One region of the Monashia sp. HAY1-5C genome, then DNA from elsewhere that is predicted to be linked to it. Evidence: riboswitches for the same ligand, from Rfam matches in the RefSeq annotation. Region 1 holds a riboswitch; each other region holds the start of a gene.
What was found. A riboswitch is a leader RNA that binds a small molecule or an ion and turns the genes downstream of it on or off. The one in region 1 is predicted to bind S-adenosylmethionine.
Positions count from the first base shown of each region.

Region 1 (4,033 bases):
CAGCGGCTTGACCTTGCCGGCGCGGACCGCCTTGTTGAAGTCGTCGACGTGCTTGAACCCGAACGCCGCGAGGTCGTCGTAGCGCTGGTCCATCTCCTTGACGACCCACTGGAGGGCCTCCGCGGCCTTCTTCGGGTTGGTGATGATCGGCGTGATGAGGTGCGGGATGCCTTCGTACGCGGTCAGCTCCACGCGCTTGGGGTCGACGAGGATGAGGCGGACCTCCTCCGGCGTCGAGCGCATGAGGATCGAGGTGATCATCGAGTTGACGAAGCTCGACTTGCCCGAGCCGGTGGCGCCGGCCACGAGCAGGTGGGGCATCTTGGCCAGGTTGGCGATGACGTAGGCGCCCTCGACGTCCTTGCCGACGCCCATGACCATGGGGTGCTCGTTGCTGCGCGCGGTCTGGCTGCGCAGGACGTCGCCGAGCGCGACGTTCTCGCGGTCGGTGTTGGGGATCTCGATGCCGATGGCCGACTTGCCGGGGATCGGGCTGAGGATCCGCACGTCGGCCGAGGCGACGGCGTACGCGATGTTCTTGCTCAGCGCTGTGACGCGCTCGACCTTGGTGCCCGAGCCGAGCTCGACCTCGTAGCGGGTCACCGTCGGGCCGCGGGTGAAGCCGGTGACCGCGGCGTCGATGTCGAACTGCTCGAAGACGTTCGTCAGGGACTCGACGACGGCGTCGTTCGTCTCGCTGCGCGTCTTGTGCGGCGACCCCGGCTTGAGCATCGCCTGGTCGGGCAGGCGGTAGGTGATGTCCCCACCGAGGCTCAGCTGCTCGACGCGCGACGGCATCTCGGACATCGGCGGCGGCACGAGCTCGGCCTTGGGTCCGACCTTGCTCGTGTCGGGGGCCCCGTGGGTCTTCGGGTCCGTGGCGTCGATCACCTTCTCGCCGCTCGGTCGCGGTGCGAGGAGGCCGGGCGCGGTCGGACGTTTCTCGCCCGGGCGCAGCCGCTTGGTGGGGGCGTCGTCGGCCTCCTTCTGCGCCGCCTGGCGGAACGCCTCGTCGCCGTCGCGCTCGGACAGGTCGACGGGCTTGCGGCGGGCCCGCTTGAGCGCGGCCGCCGGGGCGTCGGCCTCCGCCCCGTCCCCGGCGTCGGCCCCGTGGGGATGCGTGCCGCGGTCGATGACGAGCGCCTTGAGCTGGCGCAGGCGGGTCGGGACCATGTTGACCGGCGTCGCCGTGATGACGAGCAGGCCGAAGACGCCGAGGAGCACGAGCAGGACGGTCGCCCCGTAGGTGGAGACGGCCGCGGCGAGCGGGCTCGAGGCGAGGAAGCCGATGATGCCCCCGGCGGCGCGCATGCCGTCGGCCCCGTCGGGCGGGTTGGGGATGCCGTCGGCGAGGTGCGACAGGCCGCACGCGGCGAACGTCAGGGTGATCGTGCCGACGACGATGCGGTTGGTCGCGGCCTCGTCCTGGGGGGCGCGCAGCATCCGCAGGCCGAGGGCCAGCAGCACGAGCGGGACGGCGTACGCGACCCGCCCGAAGGTGCCGGCGAAGACGGCGTGGACGACCTGGCCGAAGGTGCCCGAGACGCCCCACCACTCGCGGGCCGCGACGACGACGGCGAGGGCGATGAGGGCGAAGCCGATGCCGTCGCGCTTGTGCTCGGGCTCGAGGTCGGCCGCGCTGTGCCCGACCCGGCGCACCGCGCCACCGGCCAGGTGCGAGACGCCCATCCACGTGTTGCGCACCGCGTTGAGGGGGAACGGCAGGCCGCCGCCCCGCGTCTTCGTCGGCCCCTTGGACTGGCCCCTGCGGGCAGCGGCCGGCTTGCGCTGTGCGGGACGGGTCGAGCGGGCCGCCGGCGGGCGCGACGACGAGCCCTTCGCGCGCGCGGCCGCCGCGGGGCTCGTTCGCTGGCTGGTGGACGGACGTGTCGCCATGGTCGCACCGTACGCCAGCGTCCCTCTCAACTCACGCGTCACACGCGCACCACGACCGATTCGCCGGACCGTGGCCGCGGGCGCGAGTCGGTGCCGTCTCAGATTCCGACACCGTGGGCCCGCTGGGTGGACACCCGGACAGGCCGGCGCCTATGGTCTTCGCCAGGTCAAGAGTGTCAGCGACAAGCCCCGGCTCGCTGGCCAGCAACCCTCCTCCGCGGTGGGGTGCTCCGGGTGACGACCAGGCCGTCCTCGGCTGGTTTCTCCTCGAGGTCGGCAAGCGCGGACCTGCACCGGGTGGGTCCCTGGACTCGCGAGGAGCACTGCCATGTCGGCCCTTCCCACCACGACGACCCTCTGCGGCGGCGGCCCCGCCCCGGTCGTCCGCACCCGAGCCCTCCGCGTCGTCGCCGAGGGCGAGGCCCTGCCGCGTGTCGTCGGCGCGGACCTGCGCGTGCCCACGACCCGGGGCGAGGTGGCCTACGCCAACCTCGACCACGCGGCGTCGACCCCCGCCCTCCAGACCGTGAAGGACGCCGTCGACCGCGCCCTCGAGACGTACTCGTCGGTGCACCGCGGTGCCGGCTTCGCCTCGCGGCTGACGAGCGCCTGGTACGAGCAGGCGCGTGAGGAGGTGGCCCGGTTCGTCGGCGCCCGCGAGGACGACCAGGTCGTCTTCACCCGCACGACCACCGACTCGTGGTCGGTGCTCGCCCACGCCCTGCCGAGCCGCGCCGTGGTCTTCGTATTCGGCAGCGAGCACCACTCGACGCTGTTGCCCTGGGGTCGTTCGCGCACGGTGCGCCTGCCGATCCCCCAGAGCACCGACGACGCGCTCGACCTGCTCGACGAGGCCCTCGCCGAGCACCCGGGCCGGCACCGCCTCGTGGTGCTGACGGCGGCGTCCAACGTCACCGGTGAGGTGTGGCCGGTGGAGCGCTTCGCCCGTCTCGCCCACGAGCACGGCGCCCGGATCGCCGTCGACGCCGCGCAGCTGTCCGCGCACCGCCGCATCGACCTCGCGGCGTGGGACGCCGACTGGGTGGCCTTCTCCGGCCACAAGACCTACGCCCCCTTCGGTGCCGGCGTGCTCGCCGGGCGTCGTGACTGGCTCGACGCCGGCGCACCCTACCTGCCCGGCGGCGGCGCGACCCGGACGGTCACCGAGACGGCCACGGAGTGGGCCACGGGCCCGGCGCGCCACGAGGGCGGCAGCCCCAACGTCATCGGCGCCATCGCCCTCGCGGCGGCCTGTTCGACGATCGAACGCCACCGCGCCGCCATCGAGGCCCACGAGGAGGCGCTGCTCGAGCGGCTGCGCACCGGCCTCGAGGCGGTCCCGGGCGTCGAGGTGCTCTCGATCTTCGGCGACGACCACGACCGGGTCGGTGTCCTCGCCTTCACGGTGTCCGGCTTCGACCCCTCGCTCGTGTCGCAGGTGCTCTCGGTCGAGCACGGCATCGGTGTGCGCGACGGCAAGTTCTGTGCGCACCTGCTCGTCGACGAGCTGCTCGAGGACCCGTGGGGCGAGCGTCCCCAGACCGCGGTGCGCGCCAGCGTCGGGCTCGGCAGCACGGCCGAGGGCGTGGAGCGTCTCGTCTCGGCGGTGGCCGCGCTCGTGGGCGAAGGGCCGTCGCGGACGTGGACCCGGACGGCCGCCGGGTGGACGGTCGAGGGCACGGATCCCCGCGACGTCGAGGTCGAGCGCCCCTGGTGAACCGGGCCGGGTCTCTCGCCCCCTGACCCCCCGTCACCCCGCAACACACCGAACAGCTGCCAGGTCGGTCCGGGAATACCAGGGACCACCTGGCAGCTGCTCGGTGTGTTTGCGATCCCGCGGCGAGACGGGCGGTGGCGGTCGGGCGGGGTCGGGCGCGGTCGGGCGGTCCGTCGGGGGGTCAGCGCTCGGCGCGCAGGGCGTAGGACGCCCAGACGGCGGCGTGGTCGGTCCGGTTCACCGCGACCTGACCCGCGTCCACGACGGCCAGTCCGCGGCTCAGCTGATGGTCCAGGTCGACGTACGGCGGGATGCGCCGCCCCTCGAACGGCCAGGTGCGCACCCAGCCTCGGCCCGCAGCCGCCTGGGCGTCGGTCAGCCCGGTCGCGAGCCGCCGGAACACCGGGTGGCCCGACGAGG
Region 1 covers NZ_JBPGXG010000062.1:2,584-6,616, reverse strand. Annotated here, with positions in the region: gene ACR9ZK_RS11175 (FtsK/SpoIIIE family DNA translocase) at 1-1,896, opposite strand, end outside; SAM riboswitch class IV at 2,062-2,185, shown strand; gene ACR9ZK_RS11170 (aminotransferase class V-fold PLP-dependent enzyme) at 2,225-3,613, shown strand; gene ACR9ZK_RS11165 (endonuclease/exonuclease/phosphatase family protein) at 3,795-4,033, opposite strand, start outside.

Region 2 (4,033 bases), on a different contig from region 1:
CGGGTCGATGGGCCAGACCGAGCTGTCCCAGGCCCTGGGACTCACGACGAGCTCGACGACCACGCTCGTCGACCGGCTCGAACGCCGCCACCTCGTCGAGCGGGTGGCCGACCCGGCCGACCGGCGTCGGAGCACGGTGCGCATCCCCGAGGCCGACCTACGCCGGCTCGGGCAGGTGCACGACTGGGTGCCGCACACCTTCGACACGCTCGACCCGGCGAGCCTGCCGCATGTCACGGAGGTCCTCACGACCATCACCGAGGCGCTGCGGGGCGTCGCGGCCGACATCCACGCCTCCAGCTCGAGCACCCGCGGGAACCGGCGCCGGCACTGAGCCTCGTCGCCGGTCAGCCCTTGAGCAGCTGGCGTGCCATGACGATGCGCTGGACCTGGTTGGTGCCCTCGTAGATCTGGGTGATCTTGGCGTCGCGCATCATCCGCTCGAGCGGGAAGTCCTGGGTGTAGCCGGCTCCCCCGAGCAGCTGCACGGCGTCGGTCGTCACCTTCATCGCGACGTCCGACGCGTAGCACTTGGCCGCTGCCCCGAAGAACGAGAGGTCCTTGTCACCGCGTTCGGACTTGGCCGCCGCGACGTAGACCATCTGGCGCGCGGCCTCGAGCTCCATCGCCATGTCGGCCAGCATGAACTGGATCCCCTGGAAGTCGGCGATGTGCTTGCCGAACTGCTTGCGGTCCTTGACGTAGGCCAGCGCGACGTCGAGCGCCCCCTGGGCGATGCCGACGGCCTGCGCGCCGATGGTGACGCGCGTGTGGTCGAGGGTGCGCAGCGCGATCTTGAGGCCGTCACCGACCTGGCCGACGACGCGGTCACCGGGGATCCGGACGTCGTCGAAGTGCAGCTCGCGGGTCGGGCTGCCCTTGATGCCGAGCTTGCGCTCCTTCTCGCCGAAGGTGAACCCCGGGTCGGACTTCTCGACGACGAAGGCCGTGACGTTGCCACCCCGGGGACCGTCGGGGTCGGTGACGGCGAGGACCGTGTAGTACTCGGACACACCGGCATTCGTGATCCACGACTTCTGGCCGTTGAGCACCCAGCCGTCGCCGTCCTGCCGGGCGCGGCACTTCATGGACGCCGTGTCCGAGCCGGCCTCGCGCTCGGAGAGCCCGTACGAGAACGTCGTCCGGCCCTGGGCCAGGGGCGGGAGGTAGCGTCCCTTGAGCTCGTCGCTTCCGTCGAGGATGAGCGGGAGTGAGCCGAGCTTGTTGACGGCGGGGATGAGCGAGGCGGACGCGTCGACGCGGGCGACCTCCTCGATGACGATGCACGTCGCGAGCGCGTCGGCGCCGACGCCGTCGTACTCCTCCGGCACGTGGGGGGCGAAGAAGTCCGAGGCCACGAGGGCGTCGTGCGCCTCCTGCGGGTAGCGGGCCTCCGCGTCGACCGCCGCCGCGAAGGGCGCGATCTTGTCCTCGGCCACGGCGCGTACGGCCTCCCGCAGCGCCTCATGGTCCTCGCTGGTGCGGTACAGGTCGAAGTCGGCGTTCGTGCTCACGGCCCGATCCTACTCACGGGTTCGGATTAGTAGGACGTCCTCGTGATCGACGCCACGAGTACCGCGCCACGGCGCACTTATCCGACGCGGAAGCGGCCCCGACGCCGCCAGTACCGCGCCACGGCGCGGCTTCCGCGTGAGGTGGCCGCCACCCCTCGGACACCGGCTCCCACTCCTCGGACGCCGCTGTCTACACTGCGGGCAGGTCATGAGCGCCAGCGCCAAGCCCCGGCTCGCTGGCCGGCAACCCTCCCAACCGCGGCGGGGTGCCCCGGGTGAGGACCTGGCCCGACGTCGACAACCGGCGCGGGCAAGCGCGGAGACCCTCTCCCCGCACCGAGCCGTCGGTGCGCCGGGCCGTCGGGACGACGACCGGTCATCGACCCGAACCAGGAAGAGCAGACCACGATGACCGAGCCGAACTGGTCCTTCGAGACCAAGCAGATCCATGCCGGACAGAGCGCCGACAGTGCGACCGGTGCGCGCGCCCTGCCGATCTACCAGACGACGAGCTACGTCTTCGACGACACCGACCACGCGGCGAACCTGTTCGGGCTCAAGGAGTTCGGCAACATCTACACGCGGATCATGAACCCGACGACGGATGTCGTGGAGCAACGCATCGCCGCACTCGAGGGCGGTGTCGGGGCCCTCCTCGTCGCCTCGGGACAGTCGGCCACCACCCTGGCCCTGCTCAACATCGCCGAGGCCGGTGACCACATCGTCGCCTCGCCGAGCCTCTACGGCGGCACCGTCAACCTGCTGAGGTTCACCTTCCGCAAGCTCGGCATCGAGGTGAGCTTCGTCGAGGACCCCAGCTCGGTCGACGCGTGGCGTGCCGCCGTGCGGCCGAACACGAAGGCGTTCTTCGGCGAGACGATCGCCAACCCGAAGGCCGAGGTGCTCGACATCGAGGCGGTCGCGGCGGTCGCGCACGAGCACGGCGTCCCCCTCGTCGTGGACAACACCATCGCGACCCCGTACGTCATCCGCCCGATCGAGTGGGGCGCCGACGTCGTCGTCCACTCCGCGACGAAGTACCTCGGCGGTCACGGCACGTCCATCGCCGGCGTCATCGTCGACGCGGGCCGGTTCGACTACGGCGCCGACCCGGAGCGGTTCCCGAACTACAACACCCCCGAGGAGAGCTACCACGGCCTCGTCTTCGCCCGGGACCTCGGCGTCGGCAGCCCGCTCGGGGCCAACCTCGCCTACATCCTCAAGGCGCGTGTGCAGCTGCTGCGGGACCTCGGGCCGGCCGCGGCACCGTTCAACGCGTTCCTCATCGCCCAGGGCCTCGAGACGCTGTCGCTGCGCATCGAGCGCCACCTCGCGAACGCCACCAGGGTCGCTGCCTACCTGCAGGGTCACCCCCAGGTGGAGCGGGTCGTGTGGGCGTCGCTGCCGGACAGCCCCTCCCACGCCACGGCGCAGAAGTACGCGCCCCGTGGCGCGGGCGCGGTGCTCTCGTTCGAGATCGCCGGTGGTCTCGATGCCGGCAAGAGGTTCGTCGAGGCGCTGACCCTGCACAGCCACGTCGCGAACATCGGCGACGTGCGGTCCCTGGTCATCCACCCCGCCTCGACGACCCATTCGCAGGGCCCCGAGGAGGACCGCCTCGCGGCGGGCGTCACGCCGGGTCTCGTTCGCCTCGCCGTGGGCATCGAGCACATCGACGACATCCTCGCCGACCTCGAGCAGGGTTTCGCGGCCGCGAAGCCCTGAGCACCGGCGGAAGCCGGGGTGTGGCGGGTCGGCACGGCTGGCAGCATGTCGGCCATGCCGATCCGCTACCCCGCTCCCCTGCGTCCCGGCGACCGGGTCGGTGTCACCTCGCCGAGCTCGGGCGTCCAGGACCGCCTGTGGGGTCGGTTCACCCATGCCGTCCGGTGCCTGCGCGACCGCGGGTTCGACGTGGTGGTGGGCGAGCTCAACCACGCACCGAGTCACGTCAGCGGGCCGCGTGAGGCACGCGCGGCCGAGCTCATGTCGATGCTCACCGACCCCACGATCAGGGCCGTGGTGCCGCCCTGGGGTGGTGAGACCGGCATCGACCTGCTCGACCTGCTCGACCTGGACGCCGTCTCGTCCGCCGAGCCGACGTGGTGCGTCGGCTTCTCCGACACCTCGACGTGGCTGACCCCGCTCACCCTCACCACCGGCCTGGCCACGATCCACGGGCAGAACCTCATGGACACCCCGTACGTCCTGCCCGACGGCATCCTGCACTGGGTCGACGTCGCGTCGGCCTCAGCCGGCGAAGAGCTGGTGCAGCGCTCCCCCGGGCGGTTCCGCTCCGGCGGCTGGGACGACTACGCCGCCGACCCGACGGTCTCGCGGATGACCCTCGACGGACGCGGTACGTGGACCCGCATCGACCCGGGGCACGAGGGTGAGCCCGCGGGCTTCTCGGGGCGGCTCGTCGGTGGCTGCGTCGAGACGATCAGCTTCCTCGCCGGCAGCACCTACGGCGACACGAGCACCTTTGCCGCACGGCACGCCCCGGAGGGCCTCGTCGT
Region 2 covers NZ_JBPGXG010000019.1:12,860-16,892, forward strand. Annotated here, with positions in the region: gene ACR9ZK_RS04870 (MarR family winged helix-turn-helix transcriptional regulator) at 1-334, shown strand, start outside; gene ACR9ZK_RS04875 (acyl-CoA dehydrogenase family protein) at 348-1,514, opposite strand; SAM riboswitch class IV at 1,719-1,837, shown strand; gene ACR9ZK_RS04880 (bifunctional o-acetylhomoserine/o-acetylserine sulfhydrylase) at 1,893-3,239, shown strand; gene ACR9ZK_RS04885 (LD-carboxypeptidase) at 3,294-4,033, shown strand, end outside.
Region 2: it holds a riboswitch for S-adenosylmethionine, as region 1 does, so the genes downstream of both, ACR9ZK_RS04880 (bifunctional o-acetylhomoserine/o-acetylserine sulfhydrylase) here and ACR9ZK_RS11170 (aminotransferase class V-fold PLP-dependent enzyme) in region 1, are expected to answer to the same signal.

Region 3 (4,033 bases), on a different contig from region 1:
CGGCACGGATGCAGTCGCCTTTCATCGCGGGTCTCGTGTGGTGCGGGCCGACGTGAGCACGCGGGCATGCCACATCACAACGAGCGAGAACGGGGGTTCGTGCCGGACGAGCGTGGCCTGTCGGAGTCGGGTCCCCTCGGACGATCTCGCTGTGTGCCTCTTGCGATCCGGTACTCGGACATTATAAAACGCGCAACGGCGTGCGAGCGAACGGATCGGGCCGCGCGGTGGTGCCGACCCGGTGTGACACGACCCCGCCGGCGGGCGGGGCGGGCTCAGCCGGCCTTGACGGCGAGCACCGGGCAGGACGCGTCGAGCAGGATGCGCTGGGCGTTGGAGCCGAGGATGAGCTTGCCGACGGGGCTGCGGCGACGCAGTCCGATGACGATGAAGTCGGCGTTCTCCGCCTCCGCGACGCTGATGAGGTCCTCGGCCGGGTCGTTGCCCCGTACCAGCTGGCGCACCTCGTGCTCCAGGCCCTTGTCCTCGAGCACGGTCGTGACCCGCTCGAGCTCGGCCTCGAACGCACTGGCCTCGTCGGCGTCGAAGTCCTTCCCACCCCGGTGGGAGCTGATGACGACGAGCTTGGTCCCCCTGAGGACGCACTCCTCGGCGGCTCGCTTGAGCGCCGCGCGTCCCTCCTTGGTGGCGACGTATCCGACGACGATGGCCACTTCGCGGACCTCCTTGTACGGCAACAACCGGGTGGTCGCACCGTACCCGAAAAGGTGGCCGCGGGCACCGGCACGCGCGCTCGGACGGATCGCGTTGCGCGCCGGGCCTGCCGAGGCGTCGGGGTCAGCGCGGACGCGCGAGGGCCTCGCGGACCACCGAGCCGACCTGCTCCTCCTCGATGAGGAAGCCGTCGTGTCCGTAGGCGGAGGTGATCGAGACGCGCGTCGAGACGGGGAGAGCCGCATGCAGCTCGTCCGACAGCCGCGGGGGGTACAGCCGGTCGGTGTCGACGGACACCACGGTGCAGTCGGCCGTGACGCGGGCCAGCGCCGCCTCGATGCCGCCGCGGTCGCGGCCGACGTCGTGGGAGTTCATCGCCTCGGTGAGCACGACGTAGGAGTTCGCGTCGAAACGGCGAGCGAGCTTGCCGGCGTGGTGGTCCAGGTAGGACTCGACGGCGAAACGCCCTCTGCCGGCGGCGCGTTCGCTGAGGCTGAACGGGTCCTCGCCGAGCTGGGCCTGACGGCCGAACCGGTCGTCGAGCTCGGTCTCGGTGCGGTAGGTCACGTGCGCGATGCGCCGGGCGAGGCCCAGGCCGGTGTCGGGACGCTGGTCCGTGTCGTAGTAGTCGCCGCCGGCGTAGTGGGGGTCGCTGCGGATGGCGAGCAGCTGCGGCTGGCACCAGGCGATCTGCTCGGCCGTGGCGTAGGGCGTGGAGGCGAGCACGACACAGCGGTCGACGTCGTCGGGGTGGCTGACGGCCCACTCGAGGGCGCGCATGCCGCCCATCGAACCTCCGACGACCGCGGCAAGCCGCGTGATGCCGAGCTCGGTCAGCAGCGCCCGCTCGGCGGCGACCTGGTCGCGCACGGTCACGTACGGGAAGCGGCTGCCCCAGGGGCGCCCGTCGGGGGCGGGGCTCGCCGGCCCGGTCGAGCCCTGGCAGCCGCCGAGGACGTTGGCGGCGACGACGAACCAGTCCTCGGGGTCCACGGCCTGCCCGGGGCCGATGAGGCTGTTCCACCAGCCGGGCGACGGGTGGCCCTCGCCCGCCTCACCGACGACGTGGCTGTCGCCGGTGAGGGCGTGCTCGACGAGGACGACGTTGTCGCGGGCCTCGTTGAGCCGGCCCCACGTCTCGTAGGCGATCCGGACCTCGGGAAGGACGCCCCCGCGCTCGAGCTCGAGGTCACCGACGTCGACGAATTGCCGCCTGCCGACGGGGTCCCCCTCGCGCCAGACGCCGTCGCCGCGTCGGTCGGCCGAGACGTCGGGACGAACGGGCTGCGAGCCGTCGACACCCTGCTGGCGTCGGGCCGGACGGCGCGTGACCTGGCCGGACCGGTGGGTCACAGTCATTCTGGCTGCTCCTCGGGTGTGCGCGCTTGCCGCAGTCCCGTGCCGGTGCGGCCTGGTCCTCACCCGGGGCACCCCACCGCGAAGGAGGGTTGCCGGCCAGCGAGCCGGGGCTTGGCGCTGGCGCTCATGACCTGCCACCACCATACGCGACCGCGTCTCGAGGCGTGGCCCTCGGGTCCACGGGCTGGACGGCCTGGAGGGCAGTTCAGGCGCAGCTGCGGGGACGCAGGCCCCGGTCGAGGGACTGCCGCACGAGCTGTGCCAGCCGGTACCGCGGGTCGACCTCGAGGGCACGGTCCACGGCGACGGAGGCGTGGGCGCCGTCGCCGAGCCACCAGGCGTACGCGGCCACCACCGCCAGGACCGGTGCCGCACACGCGGCGGGGGTCGCCCGGCACAGCTCTTCGAGGCGCGCCAGGCGCACTCGCTCGGTCACCGCGCGGTCCCACCCGCCGCTCCCCTCCAGCATCTCGTCGATGTCCTCCTCGATGTCCTCGTCGATGTCCTGCTCGATGTCCTCCTCGATCTCCCCGTCCACGACCTCCCTCACGTCCCGCAGCATGCTCTCGTGGGAGGACGTGTCGGCCTCGAGTGCGCGGCGCAACCGGCTGACGAGGTCGCGCGGGCAGGCCTCCAGGGAGAGGGTCCCGGGGCACAGCCACGCGACGAGCAGGTCGCGCAGGCGGACGTCGACGAGCGGGCCGAGCAGCGCGGCCAGCGTCGTCGGCGTCGGCTCGGTGCCGAGCCCGCGGCGCACGAGGCGGACCCACGCCCCCAGTGCCTCGTCGACGAGGGCAGCGCGCGCCCGGCGGTCGGCAACGCCGGTGCCGACATCCGAGGGGGCGTACCGCTCGGCCCACGCCTCGACCGCGGCGAGCCGGTCGTCGTGACGCGGGTCCTGCGTCGGCAGGGGCTCGACGAGCGCTGCGAGCTGCTGGCGCGTGCCCAGCACGACGGTGCCCAGGGCGACGTACTCGGCGACGGCCGGGACGTCGGCCACGTCCGGCAGGGCTCGCCCGGGCGGTGGGCAGCAGGCGCAGTCGAGCCCGAACCAGCGGCCCTCGCGCACGACGAGCCGGTCGCCCACCGGGACGAGCTCAGCCTCGAGCGCGTCGCCCAGGGCGGTGAGCAACGGTGCGGGATCCTCGTCGGCGGCGCCGCCGGCGAACCCGACGAGGACGACGCGGCTCGGCCGCTCGCGCACCAGGGCGGGCAGGACCTGCGCAGCCGCCGCGGCGGCGTCGGGTGGGGCGACGAGGTCCAGCCGGGCCACGAGCCCGAGGCGCCGGCCGTGGAAGCAGGCCACGACGACACTGCGCTCGGGCCTGAAACCGAGGTGGTAGGGCAGGACCGTCAGCAGGTCGGCCGGTCCGGACAGGGAGATCTTCGGCATGCCCGAAGGCTGCCCCCGGCCGGCGCGGAGCGGCACTCCCCCGCCGGCCGCCTGTGGACCGCGCCGCCAGGCGCGGAGGGGGTGTGGACGACGGTGCTGCGTCAGCGCTCGAGGCGCTTGCGGACCGACTCGAGCACGTAGTCGGTGGCCGCCTGGCGGACCCCCTCGGGCAGGCGTACCCCCTCGGATCGACCCGGGCCGGTCGAGCGCGGGTCGGCCGCCGGGCGCTGCGCTCCGAGGCCACCTGCGGTCGGTGCCCCCGAGGCGCCTGTCGAGCCGGTCAGCCGCCCGACGACACGGCCCGGTGCCGCAGCCCCGGTCACGTCACGGTCGCGGCGTCGACCGTCGGCGACCTGGCCGGCCCAGAGCCGGGCCTGCGCGTCGGCAGGCGTCCCCAGCGCGGTCCCCACGCGGTCGTCCGGTGCGGTCGGGGACGCCGACGCGTGCCCGGGCTGCTCGGTGCGGGTCCGCGGCGTCCGCTGGGCAACACCCGGGCGTGACGTCCCGGGCCGGTGCAGCCCCTGGCCGATCTCCCAGGCGATGAAGCGGTCGGTCTCCTCGAGGAAGGCCTTGACGACCCAGGTGAGCACCACGGCGTCGTCGGCC
Region 3 covers NZ_JBPGXG010000003.1:52,574-56,606, forward strand. Annotated here, with positions in the region: gene ACR9ZK_RS00985 (RNA polymerase sigma factor) at 1-6, opposite strand, end outside; gene ACR9ZK_RS00990 (universal stress protein) at 276-674, opposite strand; gene metX (homoserine O-acetyltransferase MetX) at 799-2,034, opposite strand; SAM riboswitch class IV at 2,052-2,166, opposite strand; gene ACR9ZK_RS01000 (DUF4192 domain-containing protein) at 2,240-3,427, opposite strand; gene ACR9ZK_RS01005 (YkvA family protein) at 3,529-4,033, opposite strand, start outside.
Region 3: it holds a riboswitch for S-adenosylmethionine, as region 1 does, so the genes downstream of both, metX (homoserine O-acetyltransferase MetX) here and ACR9ZK_RS11170 (aminotransferase class V-fold PLP-dependent enzyme) in region 1, are expected to answer to the same signal.